One region of the Nonomuraea sp. 3N208 genome, then DNA from elsewhere that is predicted to be linked to it. Evidence: riboswitches for the same ligand, from Rfam matches in the RefSeq annotation. Region 1 holds a riboswitch; each other region holds the start of a gene.

The links. A riboswitch is a leader RNA that binds a small molecule or an ion and turns the genes downstream of it on or off. The one in region 1 is predicted to bind thiamine pyrophosphate.
Region 2: it holds a riboswitch for thiamine pyrophosphate, as region 1 does, so the genes downstream of both, ACTWPT_RS03065 (FAD-dependent oxidoreductase) here and ACTWPT_RS51090 (TenA family protein) in region 1, are expected to answer to the same signal.
Region 3: it holds a riboswitch for thiamine pyrophosphate, as region 1 does, so the genes downstream of both, ACTWPT_RS33090 (purine-cytosine permease family protein) here and ACTWPT_RS51090 (TenA family protein) in region 1, are expected to answer to the same signal.
Region 4: it holds a riboswitch for thiamine pyrophosphate, as region 1 does, so the genes downstream of both, thiC (phosphomethylpyrimidine synthase ThiC) here and ACTWPT_RS51090 (TenA family protein) in region 1, are expected to answer to the same signal.

The regions. Positions count from the first base shown of each region.
Region 1 is NZ_JBQQBR010000055.1:29,864-33,617, forward strand. It holds gene ACTWPT_RS51075 (carbon starvation CstA family protein) at 1-533, shown strand, start outside; gene ACTWPT_RS51080 (MarR family winged helix-turn-helix transcriptional regulator) at 517-942, opposite strand; gene ACTWPT_RS51085 (maleylpyruvate isomerase family mycothiol-dependent enzyme) at 1,007-1,639, shown strand; gene ACTWPT_RS51090 (TenA family protein) at 1,643-2,323, opposite strand; TPP riboswitch at 2,311-2,406, opposite strand; gene ACTWPT_RS51095 (histidine phosphatase family protein) at 2,426-3,046, opposite strand; gene ACTWPT_RS51100 (DNA polymerase domain-containing protein) at 3,070-3,754, shown strand, end outside.
Region 2 is NZ_JBQQBR010000002.1:144,176-147,929, forward strand. It holds gene ACTWPT_RS03055 (thiazole synthase) at 1-629, opposite strand, end outside; gene thiS (sulfur carrier protein ThiS) at 622-822, opposite strand; gene ACTWPT_RS03065 (FAD-dependent oxidoreductase) at 819-2,066, opposite strand; TPP riboswitch at 2,035-2,151, opposite strand; gene ACTWPT_RS03070 (NAD(P)/FAD-dependent oxidoreductase) at 2,210-3,373, shown strand; gene ACTWPT_RS03075 (Rv2175c family DNA-binding protein) at 3,404-3,754, shown strand, end outside.
Region 3 is NZ_JBQQBR010000024.1:132,668-136,421, reverse strand. It holds gene ACTWPT_RS33095 (methylated-DNA--[protein]-cysteine S-methyltransferase) at 1-209, shown strand, start outside; gene ACTWPT_RS33090 (purine-cytosine permease family protein) at 169-1,506, opposite strand; TPP riboswitch at 1,497-1,610, opposite strand; gene ACTWPT_RS33085 (rhodanese-like domain-containing protein) at 1,650-1,973, opposite strand; gene ACTWPT_RS33080 (winged helix-turn-helix transcriptional regulator) at 1,970-2,404, opposite strand; gene ACTWPT_RS33075 (MFS transporter) at 2,480-3,754, shown strand, end outside.
Region 4 is NZ_JBQQBR010000001.1:13,102-16,855, reverse strand. It holds gene thiC (phosphomethylpyrimidine synthase ThiC) at 1-1,407, opposite strand, end outside; TPP riboswitch at 1,400-1,512, opposite strand; gene ACTWPT_RS00105 (class I SAM-dependent DNA methyltransferase) at 1,564-2,169, shown strand; gene ACTWPT_RS00100 (hypothetical protein) at 2,208-2,561, shown strand; gene ACTWPT_RS00095 (universal stress protein) at 2,574-3,410, shown strand; gene ACTWPT_RS00090 (cellulose binding domain-containing protein) at 3,534-3,754, shown strand, end outside.

The DNA.
Region 1 (3,754 bases):
AGGGCGTCAACGACCCACTCGGCGGCATCAACCAGCTGTTCCCGCTCTTCGGCATCGCCAACCAGTTGCTGGCCGCGGTCGCGCTCACCGTGGGCACGACCCTGCTGATCAAGAGTGGGCGGCTGAAATGGGCCTGGGTGACGGCGGTGCCGCTGGCCTGGGACGTGGCCGTGACGCTGACGGCCAGCTACCAGAAGGTGTTCTCGCCCGACCCGGGGCTCGGCTTCTTCGCCCAGCGTGACCGCTACCAGGCGGCGCTCGACCAAGGCCAGCTGCTCGCGCCCGCCAAGTCCATGGACGCGATGCAGCAAATCGTGATCAACTCCACCGTGGACGGCATCTTGGCAGCGTTGTTCGCCATCATGATCATCATCGTCATCCTGGACGCGGCCCGCGTCTGGGTGAAGGCGATCAGGACACGGGAGCCGCTGCCGACGACTGAGGCGCCGTTCGAGGAGTCGACGCTCGTGGCACCGTCCGGGCTCATCCCCACCCGCGAGGAACGCGAGATGATGGCTAAAACTCCTGGATGATGCGGCTCAGCGTGGCGTTCAGCTCGGCGAGACCGTCCTCGCCGAGCAACGCCGCCACCCGGCGCTCCACCTCGTCGATGGCGGCATAGCCGATCTTCAGCGCGTCATCGCCCCGCTCGGTGAAGACGATCAGCTTGGCACGGCGGTCGGCCGGGTCGGGCACCCGGCGCAGGTAGCCCAGCCGCTCCAGGTCGTCCACCAACGCCCCCATGGCCTGGGGGGTCATCTGGGCCTTTTCGGCGAGCCTGCTCAACCGGATGCCTTTGTGCTCCATGTGGAAGAACACCGCCGAGTGCGCGGGCCGGACGTTCGCGTCGTACGCCCTGCCTGCCTCCTGCACGACGTTCTGCAGACGCAGGTACGCCTCGTACAGCAGGGCCACTACGTGCGGCGGATGAGTGGCGGCCACGGGTCTTCTCCCAATTGCTAAGGATGCCTTATATTAAGGCTACCTTAGCAATTGGGAGTGTGCGATGCACCAGGAAGAGATCTGGGCTGCCCTCGAGATCGAGCGGCGCGGCCTGGCCGACCTGCTCGACTCGCTGCCGGAGCAGGACTGGGAGCGGCCGTCGCTGTGTGCCGGGTGGCGGGTCCGCGACGTGGCCGCCCACCTGGCGATCGCCACCCGGGTGAACCTCGCGTGGGGGCTGGTCGAGTTCGTCAAGGCACGCGGCAACTTCAACCGCATGGTCCATGACTCGGCCGTACGGCACGCGAGGCTGCCGATCGGTGAGATCGTCGCGCAGGTGCGCGAGTCGGCCGGCTCACGCCGCCGGGCACCCTCGACCAAGCCGCTCGACCCGCTGTTCGACGCGCTCGTCCACGGCCAGGACATCACGGTGCCGCTCGGCATCGAGCGCGCCATGCCGCACGTTCCGGCCCGCGCCTGCGCCACCCACATCTGGGAGCGCGGCTTCCCCTTCCATCCGCAGCGGCGGCTGCGCGGGCTCCGGCTCGTGGCCACCGACGTGGACTGGACGGTCGGGGCGGGCGAGGTGGTGGAGGGTTCCATCCAGGCGCTGCTCCTGCTGCTGAGCGGGCGCCCGGCCGCGCTGCCGAGCCTCACCGGGGCCGGCACGGCGGCGCTGACCACGCGCCTGCCATAGCGGTCAGGGGGCGAGCCACTCCGCAGTGGGCCAGGTCTCGCGCCGCCAGGCGCTGTCCCAGAACATCCACTCGTACGCCGCCGCCGTGCAGTACGCCTCGGTCATGGCCTGTCTGGTCGCCGGATCCGTGGTGGCGGCCAGCCGGTCGGCGATGGTCTTTGCCTGCTGGACGGACGCCGCGAACCCTGGGTCCGAATAGGTATCGATCCACTTCCGGTACGGGTGGTCCGGCACGTCACCAGTGCGCCCCAGCAGCGCCGTGCCGACGTCCTGGTAGATCCAGAAGCACGGCAGCACCGCCGCGGCCAGCACGGGATACGGCGCGGCGAGTGCCGTGGCCTGCAGGAACGACGCGTACGCCAGGCAGGTCGGCGACGTGGCGATGGCGGCCACTTCGGCGTCGAGCATTAGTTCCTTGACGTAGCCGGCGTGCAGCAGGCGCTCGGCCGCCAGCGCGGTGTGCGCGCTCTGGGCGAAGAACGCCGCGTCCGCCGGGTCGGTGGCCCGCGCCGACGCCGTGGCCAGCGCCTTGGAGAACGCCTCCAGGTAGCGGCCGTCCTGCACGATGTAGAACGCGAACCGGTCGCGCTCGAGCGTGCCGTCGCCGAGCGCGACGTTGAAGGGGTGGTCGTGGATGGCTTTCATCAGCTCGGCCGTGCGCAGCCACATGTCATCGCAGAACATGACGTCCCTTCGCTAGTGCGAGCTAGAGCAGGTTCGACGGGTGTGATCTCAGCCCGGACGTCCGGGCACCCCGCGTCAACGCGGCCCACTGTAACAAAGGGCTCACTCGCGCAGCTCGGGCGGGAAGCCGGTCCAGCGGAGCTCGGCGGGCAGGTGCCCCATGTCGTTGAAGAAGAGCACGGAGGACGGGCGGTCGGGTGCGTACCGGATGACGGTCAGGGCGGCGTTGCAGTGGTTGAGGCCGAGCCAGCGCCATTCCGGGGCGTCCAGCGCGGCGCGGACGAGCCAGCCGATGAGGAAGTTGTGCGTGACCACCAGCTCGTGCCGGGTTCCGTCCGCCACGGGACCCGTGAACGCACGCTCGGCCTCGGCGGCGAGGGCCGGGCCGCGGTCGCGTTCGTCCGCGGGGAACTGGGCGACGAACCCGAGGAGACGGTCGGCGTACTCGGGGGCGAGTTCCTCCTTGCGCGGCAGGTACGGGATGTAGTCGCCGGCGGCCTCGGAGGCGTGCACGGGGACGCCGGGAAGGTGCTCGCCGATCAGCCGGGCGGTCTGTGTCGTCCGGGGGAGCGGGCCGTGGTGGATGGCGGCGAAGGGCACTTCCCGCAGGCGTGCGCCTAGCAGCGCGGCCTGGCGGCGGCCATCGCCGGTCAGGGCGTGGCCGTCCGGCGTGGCTTCGCCGTGGCGGGCGAGATACAGGTAACGGGTCATGGTCTCGCCCATTCTTCCCCTATATGGTGAGGCGGGTGAGCAGCGATGAGACGCGCGACGGGGTGGCCCTGAGCAACCTCGACCAACCGCTGTTCGACGGGGCGGACGCCACCAAGCGCGACCTGGTCGACTACCTCGACGCGGTCGCCGACCGGATCATCCCGGTCCTGCGTGACCGCGCGCTCTCGGTCATCCGGGTACGCCCGGGGCAGGATCCCTTCATGCAGAAGAACCTGCCGAAATACGCCCCCGAATGGGTGAAGCGGTTCTCCGTTTGGGCCGAGGCGTCCCGCCGGCAGGTGACCTACGCCGTGTGCGACGACCGGCGTACGCTGCTGTGGTTCGCCAACCAGCGGGCGGTCGAGTACCACCCGTCGCTGTTCGCCGGCGACCAGCCGACGCACATGGTGCTCGACCTCGACCCGCCAGAAGGCAGCGAGTCCTTCCAACTGGCCGTGCGGGCCGCGTTCCTGGTCCGCCAGGCGCTGGAGGACTGTGGGCTGGCGGGCGCGGTGAAGACCAGCGGGGCCAAGGGCGTGCATGTGTTCGTCCCCGTGGTGGCGGGGACCGCTGTGGATGACCTGGCCGCGGCCACCCGCGCGCTGGGCGCCCGCGCCGAGCGGGTGGATCCGGCGCTGGCCACCACGGCGTTCATCCGCGAGGATCGCGCGGGCAAGGTGTTCATCGACTCCACGAGGGCGGGCGGCGCCACGGTCGTGG
Region 2 (3,754 bases), on a different contig from region 1:
CGGGTGACCGCCGTGGCGAGCAGTACGGCGTCGCAGCCCAGCTCCATCGCCAGCGCGGCGTCGCTGGCCGTGCCGATGCCCGCGTCGAGGACCACCGGCACCGAGGCGGCCTCCACGATCAGCTCGATGTTGTGCGGGTTGCGGATGCCCAGTCCCGAGCCGATCGGCGCTCCCAGGGGCATCACGGCCGCGCAGCCGGACTGCTCCAGCCGCCGCGCCAGCGCAGGATCGTCGCCGATGTACGGCAGCACCACGAACCCGTCCGCCACCAGCCGCTCGGCCGCGTCGAACGTCTCGATCGGGTCGGGCAGCAGCGTCCGCTCGTCGGCGATGACCTCGAGCTTGACCCAGTTCGTGCCGAGCGCCTCCCTGGCCAGCCGCGCCGTCAGCACCGCCTCGCCCGCCGTGAAGCAGCCGGCCGTGTTCGGGAGCACCTTGATGTCCCGCTTGTGCAGCACGTCCAGTACGGAGCCGCGGGCGGCCGGGTCGAGGCGCCGCATGGCGACCGTGGTCAGCTCGGTGCCGGACGCGGCCAGCGCCTGATCGAGCACTTCGAGGGAGGGCGCGCCGCCGGTTCCCATGATGAGCCGGGAGGAGAACTTCTCCCCGGCGATGATCAGATCATCCACCTTGCACCGCCGTCAGAACCTCCATGCGGTCGCTGTCGCTGAGCGCCGTCGTCTCCCATGCGCTCCGCATGACCACCTCGTCGTTCACGGCCACGGCCACCCCGGTGGTGGCCGCGGTCAACGTTCGTACGGCCTGCGCCACCGTGGTGCCGTCGGCGACCTCATGCGCGGCCCCGTTGATCGTCACAATCATGAGATTTCCCGAAACCTCCCCGGCGAGCACAACGCCGCCAGCTCACCCTCTTCGCCGCCCGAGTCGCCCGAGTCGCCCGAGTTGCCCAGCACGAGCGCGGCCGTGAGCGGCGCGAGCAGCACACCGCCCCGGTAATGCCCGGTGGCCAGGGTGAGCCCCGGCGTCCCGCTCGGGCCGATGATCGGCAGGTTGTCCGGCGTGCCCGGCCGGAGCCCGGCCACCACGTCGGCGACCTCCAGCTCGGTCACGCCCGGCACCAGCTCCCTGGCGTCGCGCAGCAGCTCGTAGAGCCCGCCCGCGGTCACTCTGGTGTCGAACCCCAGCTCCTCCTGGGTGGCCCCGACCACCAGCTCGCCGTCGCCGCGGGGGACCAGGTAGACGTACGAGCCGTGCACGGTGCCGCGTACGCACCGGCTCAGCAGCGGCTGCGGGGAACGCAACCGCATGATCTGCCCCTTGACCGGCCGCACCGGCACCTCGGCCAGCTCGGCGCTCCAGGCCCCGGCCGCCAGGACGACCCGCTCCGCCCGCAGCTCGGACGGTGGCTGAGGCCCTTCTCGTGGCGGCTCGAGGCGTACCCCGACGACCTTGCCGTCCGCGTCCCGCAGGAGGCCCGCGGCGCGCGCCCGCACCAGCGGCACGTGCAGCCGGTCCAGAGCCGCGAGCAGGGCAGTCGTCACCCGCCGCGGGTCCACCCAGGCGTCCTCGGGAGCGAGCAGCCCGCCGCGCACCGACGGGGCCAGCATGGGCTCCAGGCGCCGGCATTCGCGCCCGGTCAACCGCTCGACCGGCAGCCCGAGCTTGTCCATGTACGCCGCCAGCTCGTCCAGCGCCGCCAGATCGTCGGCTCCGAACGCCACGTCGAGCGTCCCGTCCGCCCGCAGGTCCAGCCCGCGCCGCGGCCCGTCGCCGATCTCCAGCCCGCCGAACGGCCCGACCCGGGGCCCGCCCGCGGCGCCTGCGCCGGCATCGGCCGCCACCCAGCCCGCGTCCTCGGCCAGTTCGGTGGCGAAGGCGGGCCAGCGGCGCAGTGACGCCATCCCCAGTCGCAGCAGCGGCGTCTCCGTGTAGGTCACCTCGCTGACCGGGGCCAGCATCCCCGCCGCCGCGTACGAAGCTCCAGAGGCCGGGGCCGGATCCACCACCGTGACCGGCCGCCCGGAGCGGGCCAGCCGCCACGCGATGGACAGCCCGACGATCCCGCCGCCTACGATCACATCCACATGCGCTCCCTTCGCCGGCATGATCCGGATCAGGTGTCTTGCGGTCGAAGGCCCGGTGCAGCCTTCCTCTCAGCCCGGTAACGGCCGGACTCCCGCGCGTCTTACGTCCCCAGCCTACGGCCTCGGTGCGACGCCGAAGCACGCTCCCCGTTAGGGTCTTGAACGTGGACCATGTCGTGGTGGTGGGAGCGGGCCTGGCAGGCGTCCGCACGGTGGAGGCGCTGCGCGGGCGCGGGTTCGGCGGCGGGATCACCCTGATCGGGCAGGAGCGGCATCGCCCCTATGACCGCCCGCCCCTGTCCAAGAGCGTGCTGCTCGGCGACGCCGAGACCAGCTTCTTCGACACCGACCTGGCCGCACTCGACGTCGCCTTCCGCCCGGGCGTGAGCGCCAAGGCGCTGCGCGCGGGCGTCGTGGAGACGACCGAGGGCGAGATCGGCTACGACGGCCTGGTCATCGCGACCGGATCCGAGCCGATCAGGCTGCCCGGCGACGGTCCCCAGCACGTGCTGCGCACGCTCGACGACGCCCACGAGCTCAGGGCCATGCTCGTGCCCGGCGCCCGGGTCGCGATCATCGGCGCCGGCTGGATCGGCGCCGAGGTGGCCACCGCCGCCCGCCGCGCCGGCTGCGCGGTCACGGTGATCGAGGCGGCCGCCACCCCGCTCGCGACCGCCGTCGGCCCGGAGATCGGGGCCCGCACTCAGCGCTGGTATGAGGGCATCGACCTGCGTCTCCGCACCATGGTCCGGTCCGTGGACGAGGGCGGCGTGCGGCTGGTGGACGGCGAGTTCGTCGAGGCCCACGTGGTCGTGACCGGCATCGGCGTGCGACCCGCCGTCGAATGGCTGGCCGACGCCGACATCGACCTGCACAACGGCGTCGTCGTGGACGAGCGCCTGCGGGCCTCCCTGCCCGACACGGTCGCCGTCGGAGACTGCGCCGCGTGGTGGTCGCGCCGCTTCGGTACCAGGCTCAGGATCGAGCACTGGGACACCGCGCTCAACGCCCCCGAGGTCGCCGCGGCGACTCTGCTGGGCGAGGACGCGGTGTACGACCCGGTGCCGTACTTCTGGTCGGAGCAGTTCGGGCACATGGTCCAGTACGCCGGGCACCACCAGGCGGGAGAGCGCCTCATCTACCGCGGCGACCCGGAAGGCAAATGGTCGGCCGTCTGGCTCGACGCCGACGGCGCCCTCGCCGCGGTGCTCGCCGTGGACCGGCCGCGAGACCTCGTACAGGGCCGTAGAATCATCGCCGCGGGACACCGGCTCGATGCGGAACGCCTGGTAGATCCAGAAGTGTCCCTACGAGATTGTGTTGTTTGAGCAAGCACGGCATGTGGTAGTTGTGGTTTCGTGACGCTTTCTGTTGCACAGATCGACCGGGAGACCGACCAACTCGTAGACGAGTGGCTGACGCTCCCCCAAGTGGCCCAGCGCCTTGAGCTTCCCATCGGGCGGGCCAAGCAACTCCTCAAGGACCACAAGCTCCTAGGCGTGCGCCGGGGGAGCGGCGGGCCACAGGTGCCCGCAGTGTTCCTCGACGGAAAAGACGTGATGAAGGGCCTACCCGGCACACTGACCGTGTTGCAGGACGCCGGCTACGACGATGTCGCGGCGCTGCGCTGGCTCTTCACCCCAGACGAGTCGCTGCCGGGGTCGCCCATCGAGGCGATCAAGGCCGGCCGTCACACGGAGGTCAAGCGG
Region 3 (3,754 bases), on a different contig from region 1:
CGCTGGAGGAGATCGGCGCGAGCATCGGCAGGCCGCGCGCGTTGCGGGCGATCGGCAACGCGCTGGCCTCCAACCCCGTCTGCGTGGTCGTGCCGTGCCACCGGGTGGTGCGCGAGGACGGCGGGATCGGCGACTACGCGGGCGGCCCGGCCGCCAAGCAGCACCTGCTCAACGTCGAGCAACGCGCGGCCGCAGCAGCAGACCGATGAGCAGCGTCACCAGCGCGGCCACCAAGGCCCCGCCGAGCGCGCCGTTCATCCAGGACTGCCGGGTGAAGCCGATCACCTCGCGAGTTCCCGTCCAGAAGTCGTCCCACGCCGGGACGGTAGGCGTCGAGGTGGTCAGCCAGTAGGCGACGAAGCCGAGCGCCCACGGCACCAGCATCGTCCAGCGCAAGGGGGCGTTCTCGGCGGTGTTCCACCGATCCGCGCGCCCCAGCACGAAGTAGTCGACGGCGAGCACCGCGAACATCGGCACGAACACCGCGCCGATCACGCCGAGGAAGGCGCCGTACGAGGTGACGTCCACGACCAGCGCGATCGCGACGGTGAGCACGCCGATGCCGGTGGAGAACACTCTCCGGTCCACGCGCGGCATCAGGTTCTGCAGCGACACGGTGGTCGAGTAGACATTGGCGAACGACTGGTCGGTCTCACGCAGCACCAGGATCGCGAAGAACAACGCGCCCACCGGCGCCGCCACGAACGGGCTGAACACCGCCGTGCCGTCGGCGAGCACCGCGTTCGCCCCGGCGATGGCGACCGCGTACACGCCCAGCCCCAGGCAGGCGACCTGGGCCAGCGTGTAGCCGCCCACCACGCCGGTGAACGCGGCCTTGCTGGACCTGGAGTGCCTGGCGAAGTCGGCGGCCATAGGCACCCACGACACCGACAGCGCGATCACGTAGTCCACGGCGGCGGGGAAGGCGGTCCAGTTCCCACCGGTGTGCGCGGGCGCCTCGGACACGAGGAACCAGGTGAACCAGATCATGGACACGATCACGCCGATGGTGACGTACCGCCGGATCAGGCGGACCGCCCCGAGCGGCCAGATCGTGAGCGCGGTGGTCAGCACCCCGGCCGCGATCACCCACACCTGGTACGGGATGCCGCCGAAGATCGCGGTGGCGGCCTTGGCGATCACCCAGAGCTCGAACGCGCCCCAGCCGAGCATCTGGACGATATTCAGCACCGTGGGAACGTAGGACGCCTTGGCACCGAACAGCCCCCGCAGCAGCACCATCGAGGGCTGCCCCGTCTGGGTGCCGGGGATGGCGGCAAGGCCCACCATGGACGTGCCGATCAGGCTGCCGACCACGGTGGCGGTGAGTGCGGCGATCAGGCTGAGCGGGGCGTTGCCGAGGGGGTTGAGCAGGTAGAGGGCGCCCGAGAAGCCCAGGAGACTGACTCCGAGGTTCGCCCAGAGCGCGCCCTGATCGAGCACGCCGAGCGTTTTCGGGGGCGTTCCCTCGAGGGTCAGCGGAACTTCGTCGGCGACATGTGTCATCGCGCACTCCCTACGCCGGCATTACCCGGACAGGTTCAGGCGGTCGGCAGCGGATGGATAGCTGCCCTCTCAGCCCGGCACCCCGAGCTCCCGCGACAATCTGAAGTTAGCGCCCTCATGATGCCATAAAGGGAGATTTCGCGTTAGGCCACGAAAGGTTGCTGTCCGGTCTCGCTGACCATCGGGCGGCGCGCGGCCTCCCACGACTGCATGCCGCCGCCGACGTTGACCGCCTCCCGCCCGAGCTGGTTGAGCCAGGCCGCCACCTGCAACGACCGCCCGCCCACCCGGCAGACGACGTAGACCGTGCGGTCACCGGGCACCTCGTCGACCCGCTGCTGGATCTGGGTCATGGGAATGTGCACGGCGTCAGGGGCGTGGCCGGCCACCCATTCGTCCTGCTCACGCACGTCGAGCAGGTAAGCGTCGCCAGGAAGGGCACTGGCCTCGATCTCAGGAACGGTCATGCCTCCATCATCTCTTGCCTTGCGTCATACTCGGCACGCGCCGTCGCGATCTCCACCTGGTGCTCCTCGGTCCAGGTGACCAGGGCCTTGATCGTCTGGTGCAAGGTACGGCCGAGCGGCGTCAACGCGTAGTCCACCCTGGGCGGCACCACGGGGTACACCGTACGGGACACCAGCCCGTCGCGTTCCAGGTGACGCAGGGTCACGCTGAGCATGCGCTGGCTGACGCCGTCGATCTCGCGGCGCAGCTGGGAGAAACGCAGGCTCTGGCAGTCGAGCAACGCGATGACCAGCAGCGACCACTTGTCCGCGATGCGGTCCAGTATCTGGCGGACCTCGCAGTCCTCCCGCGCGTCCCACTGCCGCACGTCATAGTCGTCGTCCACGGTGCTGTCGCAGTAACTGAGTGATCTGAAAGTGCCGTCTTCCATGACATTCCATGCTGGCCCAAGATGTGGACGGTTACAAGAGAGAACCGACTGCCTATACGTAACCGGGGGTTTGTCATGCCTGCCCGTTCCTGGGGCGTCCTCGCCGTCTTGTGCGGCGCCATCTTCCTCGAGGGCATCGACGTGGCCATGCTGAACGTCGCCCTCCCGTCCATCCGGGCCGACCTGGGGTTGTCCACGGGCATGCTGAGCGGGGTCGTGAGCGCGTACGTGCTCGGCTACGGCGGTTTCATGCTGCTGGGCGGCCGAGCGGCCGACCTGCTGGGCCGCCGCCGCATGTTCCTGCTCTGGCTCGGGGTGTTCTTGGCGTTCTCCGGCCTCGGCGGTTTCGCGGACGAGGGCTGGGTCCTGCTGATCGCCCGCTTCGTCACAGGCGTGGCCGCCGCATTCATGACCCCGGCGGGCCTCTCCTTGATCACCACGACGTTCCCCGAGGGCCGGCTACGCAACCGTGCCCTGCTCATCTACGCGGGAACGGCCGCAGGCGGCTTCGCGCTCGGCCTGGTGATCGGCGGCCTGCTCACAGCCTTCGGCTGGCGCTGGGTCTTCTTCGCGCCGGTGCTGATGTCGGCGGCGATCCTGGCCGTCGCCATCCCCCTGATCAAGGAGCCCGTCGCAGAACGGCCCCCGGCCACGGGGTTCGACCTGGCGGGCGCCGTCACCATCACGGGCGCGATGATGCTGCTGGTCTACGGCGTCGTACGCCTGGAGCACCCAGCCGAAGGGTGGCCGCTGACGGTCGCGGCCATCGCCGGCGGCCTGGCCCTGCTCGCGGCCTTCGCCACCGTCGAGCGCCGCTCCGCCAGCCCGCTGGTGCGACTCGGCATCCTCAGATCGGGCGCCCTGGTCCGAGCCAACCTGATGGCCGCCCTCTTGACCGCCTCGTTCTTCGGCTTCCAGTTCCTGATCACGCTCTACCTGCAGGAGTTGCGCGGCTGGTCCACCATCCAGACCGGCCTGGCCCTGCTGGCGGCCGCCGCCGACGTGGTGCTGGCCCCGACGCTCACCCCGTGGCTCGTCAACCGGTATGGCAACGCCAAGGTCGTGCTGGGCGGCCTGCTGTCGGGCCTGCTGGCGTACGCGCTGTTCCTGGGCGTCGGCCTGGACTGGACGTACGCGGCCATGTTGCCGTCGATGCTGCTCATCGGCCTGATGTTCGCCTTCGTGTACGGCCCGCTCACGATCGTGGCCACGGACGGCATCGCCGAGCACGAGCAGGGCCTGGCCGGCGGCCTCATCAACTCCTCGTTCCAGTTCGGCGCCGCCCTGGGCCTGTCGGCGGTAACAGCCATCAACGTAGCCGCCCTCACCCCCGAACCCACCCCCCAAGCA
Region 4 (3,754 bases), on a different contig from region 1:
AGGCGCGGCAGGCAGGGTCTCGTCGTGGAACGCGCGGGCGGTCTCGGGGTCGAGCGACAGGTCGAACTGGTCCTCCCAGCGGAACTCGAACCGCGCGTCCGACAGCGCGTCGTCCCATTCCTGCGCCCGCGGGTGTCCCTTTGCCAGGTCCGCGGCGTGGGCGGCGATCTTGTACGTGATCACGCCGGTCTTGACGTCGTCCTTGTCCGGCAGGCCGAGGTGTTCCTTGGGGGTGACGTAGCAGAGCATGGCGGTGCCGTACCAGCCGATCATGGCGGCCCCGATGCCGGAGGTGATGTGGTCGTAGCCCGGGGCGATGTCGGTGACCAGCGGCCCGAGCGTGTAGAAGGGGGCGTCGTCGCAGAGCTCGCGCTGCAGGTCGACGTTCTCCTTGATCTTGTGCATGGGCACGTGTCCCGGGCCCTCGATCATGACCTGGACGTCGTGCTCACGCGCGATCCGCGTCAGCTCGCCGAGCGTGCGCAGCTCGGCGAACTGGGCTTCGTCGTTGGCGTCCGCGATCGAGCCGGGCCGCAACCCGTCGCCCAGCGAGAACGACACGTCGTAGCGGGCCAGGATCTCGCACATGTCGGCGAAGTGCTCGTACAGGAAGCTCTCGCGGTGGTGCGCCAGGCACCAGGCGGCCATGATCGAGCCGCCGCGCGAGACGATGCCGGTCTTGCGGCCGGCGGTGAGCGGCACGTACGCCAGCCGCACCCCCGCATGCACGGTCACGTAGTCCACGCCCTGCTCGCACTGCTCGACGAGGGTGTCGCGGTAGACCTCCCACGACAGGTCTTCCGGACGGCCCTTGACCTTCTCCAACGCCTGGTAGATGGGCACGGTGCCGACCGGGACCGGCGAGTTGCGGATGATCCACTCGCGGGTCTCGTGGATGTCCGGGCCGGTGGACAAGTCCATGATCGTGTCCGCGCCCCACCGCGTGGCCCACGTCATCTTCTCGACCTCCTCCTCAATGGAGGACGTCACGGCCGAGTTGCCGATGTTGGCGTTGATCTTCACGAGGAAGTTGCGGCCGATGATCATCGGCTCGGACTCGGGGTGGTTGACGTTGGCGGGGATGATGGCCCGGCCGGCCGCGACCTCCTGGCGTACGAACTCGGCGTCGAGACCCTCGCGGACGGCCACGAACTCCATCTCCCTGGTGATCAGCCCCTTCCTGGCGCAGCCGACCTGGGTGACGGGCTGACCGGCGGCGCGGCGGTCGCGTACCCACTCCTCGCGCAGGCGCGGCAGCCCCTGCCTGACGTCGGTCTCGACGGCGGGGTCGGTGTACGGGCCTGACGTGTCGTACAACGTCACCGCCGATCCGTTCGACAGGCGCACCTGGCGCATCGGCACACGGAGGTCACTGGTGTAAACCTTGGTAAAACGCGCGTCATGCATCGCGCAAACTCCCTTCGCCGGCATTATCCGGAGCAGGTTCTGGCGGTCGGCGGCTGTCAGCCGTCCTCTCAGCCCGGTCCGCACCGGGCTCCCGCGTTGGTCGGCGATGGTCGTACCCACCCTGTGCGCCGCGCCAAACCTGGCATGATCGGGAACATGGACGATCCCACCTCCCGGACGACCGCCACCTACAACCGCATCGCACGGATTTTCGACGAGCGCAGCGCCAATCGCAGCGACGGCTTTCTGGCCTTCCGGCAGCGGTTCGCCGAGGTGGTTCGGGGACCGGTGGCCGACCTGGGGTGTGGTCCTGGGCATGACGCGGCCTGGTTCCTGGAGCAGGGCCTACCGGTCGTCGGGGTCGACCGCTCGACCGAGATGGCCAGGCTGGCCGCTGCCCGCGGAGTGCCCGCCGTGCTGGGCGACCTGCGCAGGCCGCCGCTCGCCCCCGGCTCGCTCGCGGGTCTGTGGTGCTGCGCCGCGCTGCTCCACGTGCCCGCCGACGAGACCGAGCCGACCTTGCGCGCCTGGTCGGCGGCGCTGCGGGCGGACGGTGTGCTCGGTATGAGCACATCGGCCGGCGACAGGCAGGAATGGGAGCCGATCCCGTACGACACCGCGGTCTCCCGGTGGTTCGTGCACCGCGACCCCGACACGCTGCTCGCGATGCTGGAATCGACCGGGTTCGAGGTCTTCGAACACGGTATGAGCACCACCCACCGCACCTGGCTCAACGTGCTGGCGCGCCGCCGCGAGGTTTGATGAGCGCCCTGGGCGGTACGTCCCCATCAGGGGAAACCATGATGAAGATAGCCGCTGTCGCAGGACTCGTGGTGGTGGCCGCGTTGGGAGGGACCACCGCCGCTGGGGACGGCATGGAGCAGCACGAAGTCAGCCAGGAGCAGTACGACACCTTGATGGGCCAATGCCGCTACGCCAATACGGCGCGGGCGCGGACGCAGTGCCGCGCGGACGTCAAGGCCATGTACCGAGTCGGAGAAACCGACCCCACGCTCGACTGCCGCACGTACTCCGGCGTGTCCGTCTGCGGCACGCTGAAGCTCAGCAGGGCCGAGCGCCAGTGCACCAAGGACTCCACGGACCAAGGGCTGCCGTTCCGCCGGGCAGAGGTGGAGTGCTACGCGCTTACCTGAAAGGCGGTCGTTGTGATCATCGTTGGGGTGGACGGCTCACGCACCGGCCTGGAGGCCGCCGCGTGGGCCGCCGCCGAGGCCGCACTTCGCCGCACGTCGCTCGTCGTGGCCCACGCCGTGCCGAAGTGGGTGTGCGAGGAGACACCCGGCGGCCACTACGCCGAGGTCAGGCGGTGGATGCGCGAGGGCGCCACCACGGTGCTCGCGGCAGCCGAGGACCGGGTCCGTCGCGAGCATCCGTCGGTGGAGGTGGCCACCGAGCTGCTGCCCGGCGATCCACGTACCGCGTTGATCCATGCTTGCGAAGGCGCCGAGCTGCTGGTCGTGGGCAGCCGGGGCATCGGCGGCGTACGCGGGCTGCTGGTCGGGTCCGTCGCGCACGGAGTGGCCGCGCACGCTGGCACGAATGTGGTCCTCGTCCGCGAGCCGCCCCGGCCGCCACGCCGGGAGATCGTGGCCGGGGTGGACGGCTCGCCAGGCGGGCTGCGGGCGCTCGACTTCGCCCTCGCCGAGGCCGAGTTGCACAGTGCGCGACTGCGTGCCGTACAGGCGTGGGCCTGGCCGCACCCGAGCGGCTTCGAACCGGCCGACCCCAACGGCGAGCAGGACGCCCTCCGGGCGCTGCAGGAGCTGACAGCCCACGGCCGGTCGCGGCATCCAGGGGTGGAGGTAGTGGCCGAGGTCGTCCACGGGCACCCCGTCGAGGTGCTCAAGGAAGCGGCGGCCCAGGCCGACCTGCTGGTGGTGGGGTCGCGCGGGCACGGGCAACTGGCTGGGATGATCATGGGATCGATCAGCCTGGCCCTGCTCCACCACGCGCCGTGCCCGCTCGCCATCGTCCGCCCCTGAGCTGAAAGTTACATCCCCGATCACGCATCGCCGCAGGTCGCGCCCCTCTGCCCGGGCCGCCGCCTTCCCGTCTCCGAGCCGCGCTCCTACGATCTGCGCCAGGCGACGACGGGAGTACGGGCGATGCGGAAGACCTGGGCGTTACTGGCGGCGTTACTGGCGATGGCCGGCGCGGTGATGTTCTTGACGACCACTCCGGCGAGCGCCGCCGCCATCAGGGTCATGCCCCTGGGCGACTCGATCACCGGCTCCCCCGGCTGCTGGCGGGCCCTGCTCTGGAACAAGCTCCAGAGCACCGGCTACACGGACATCGACTTCGTCGGCACCCTCCCGGCGCAGGGCTG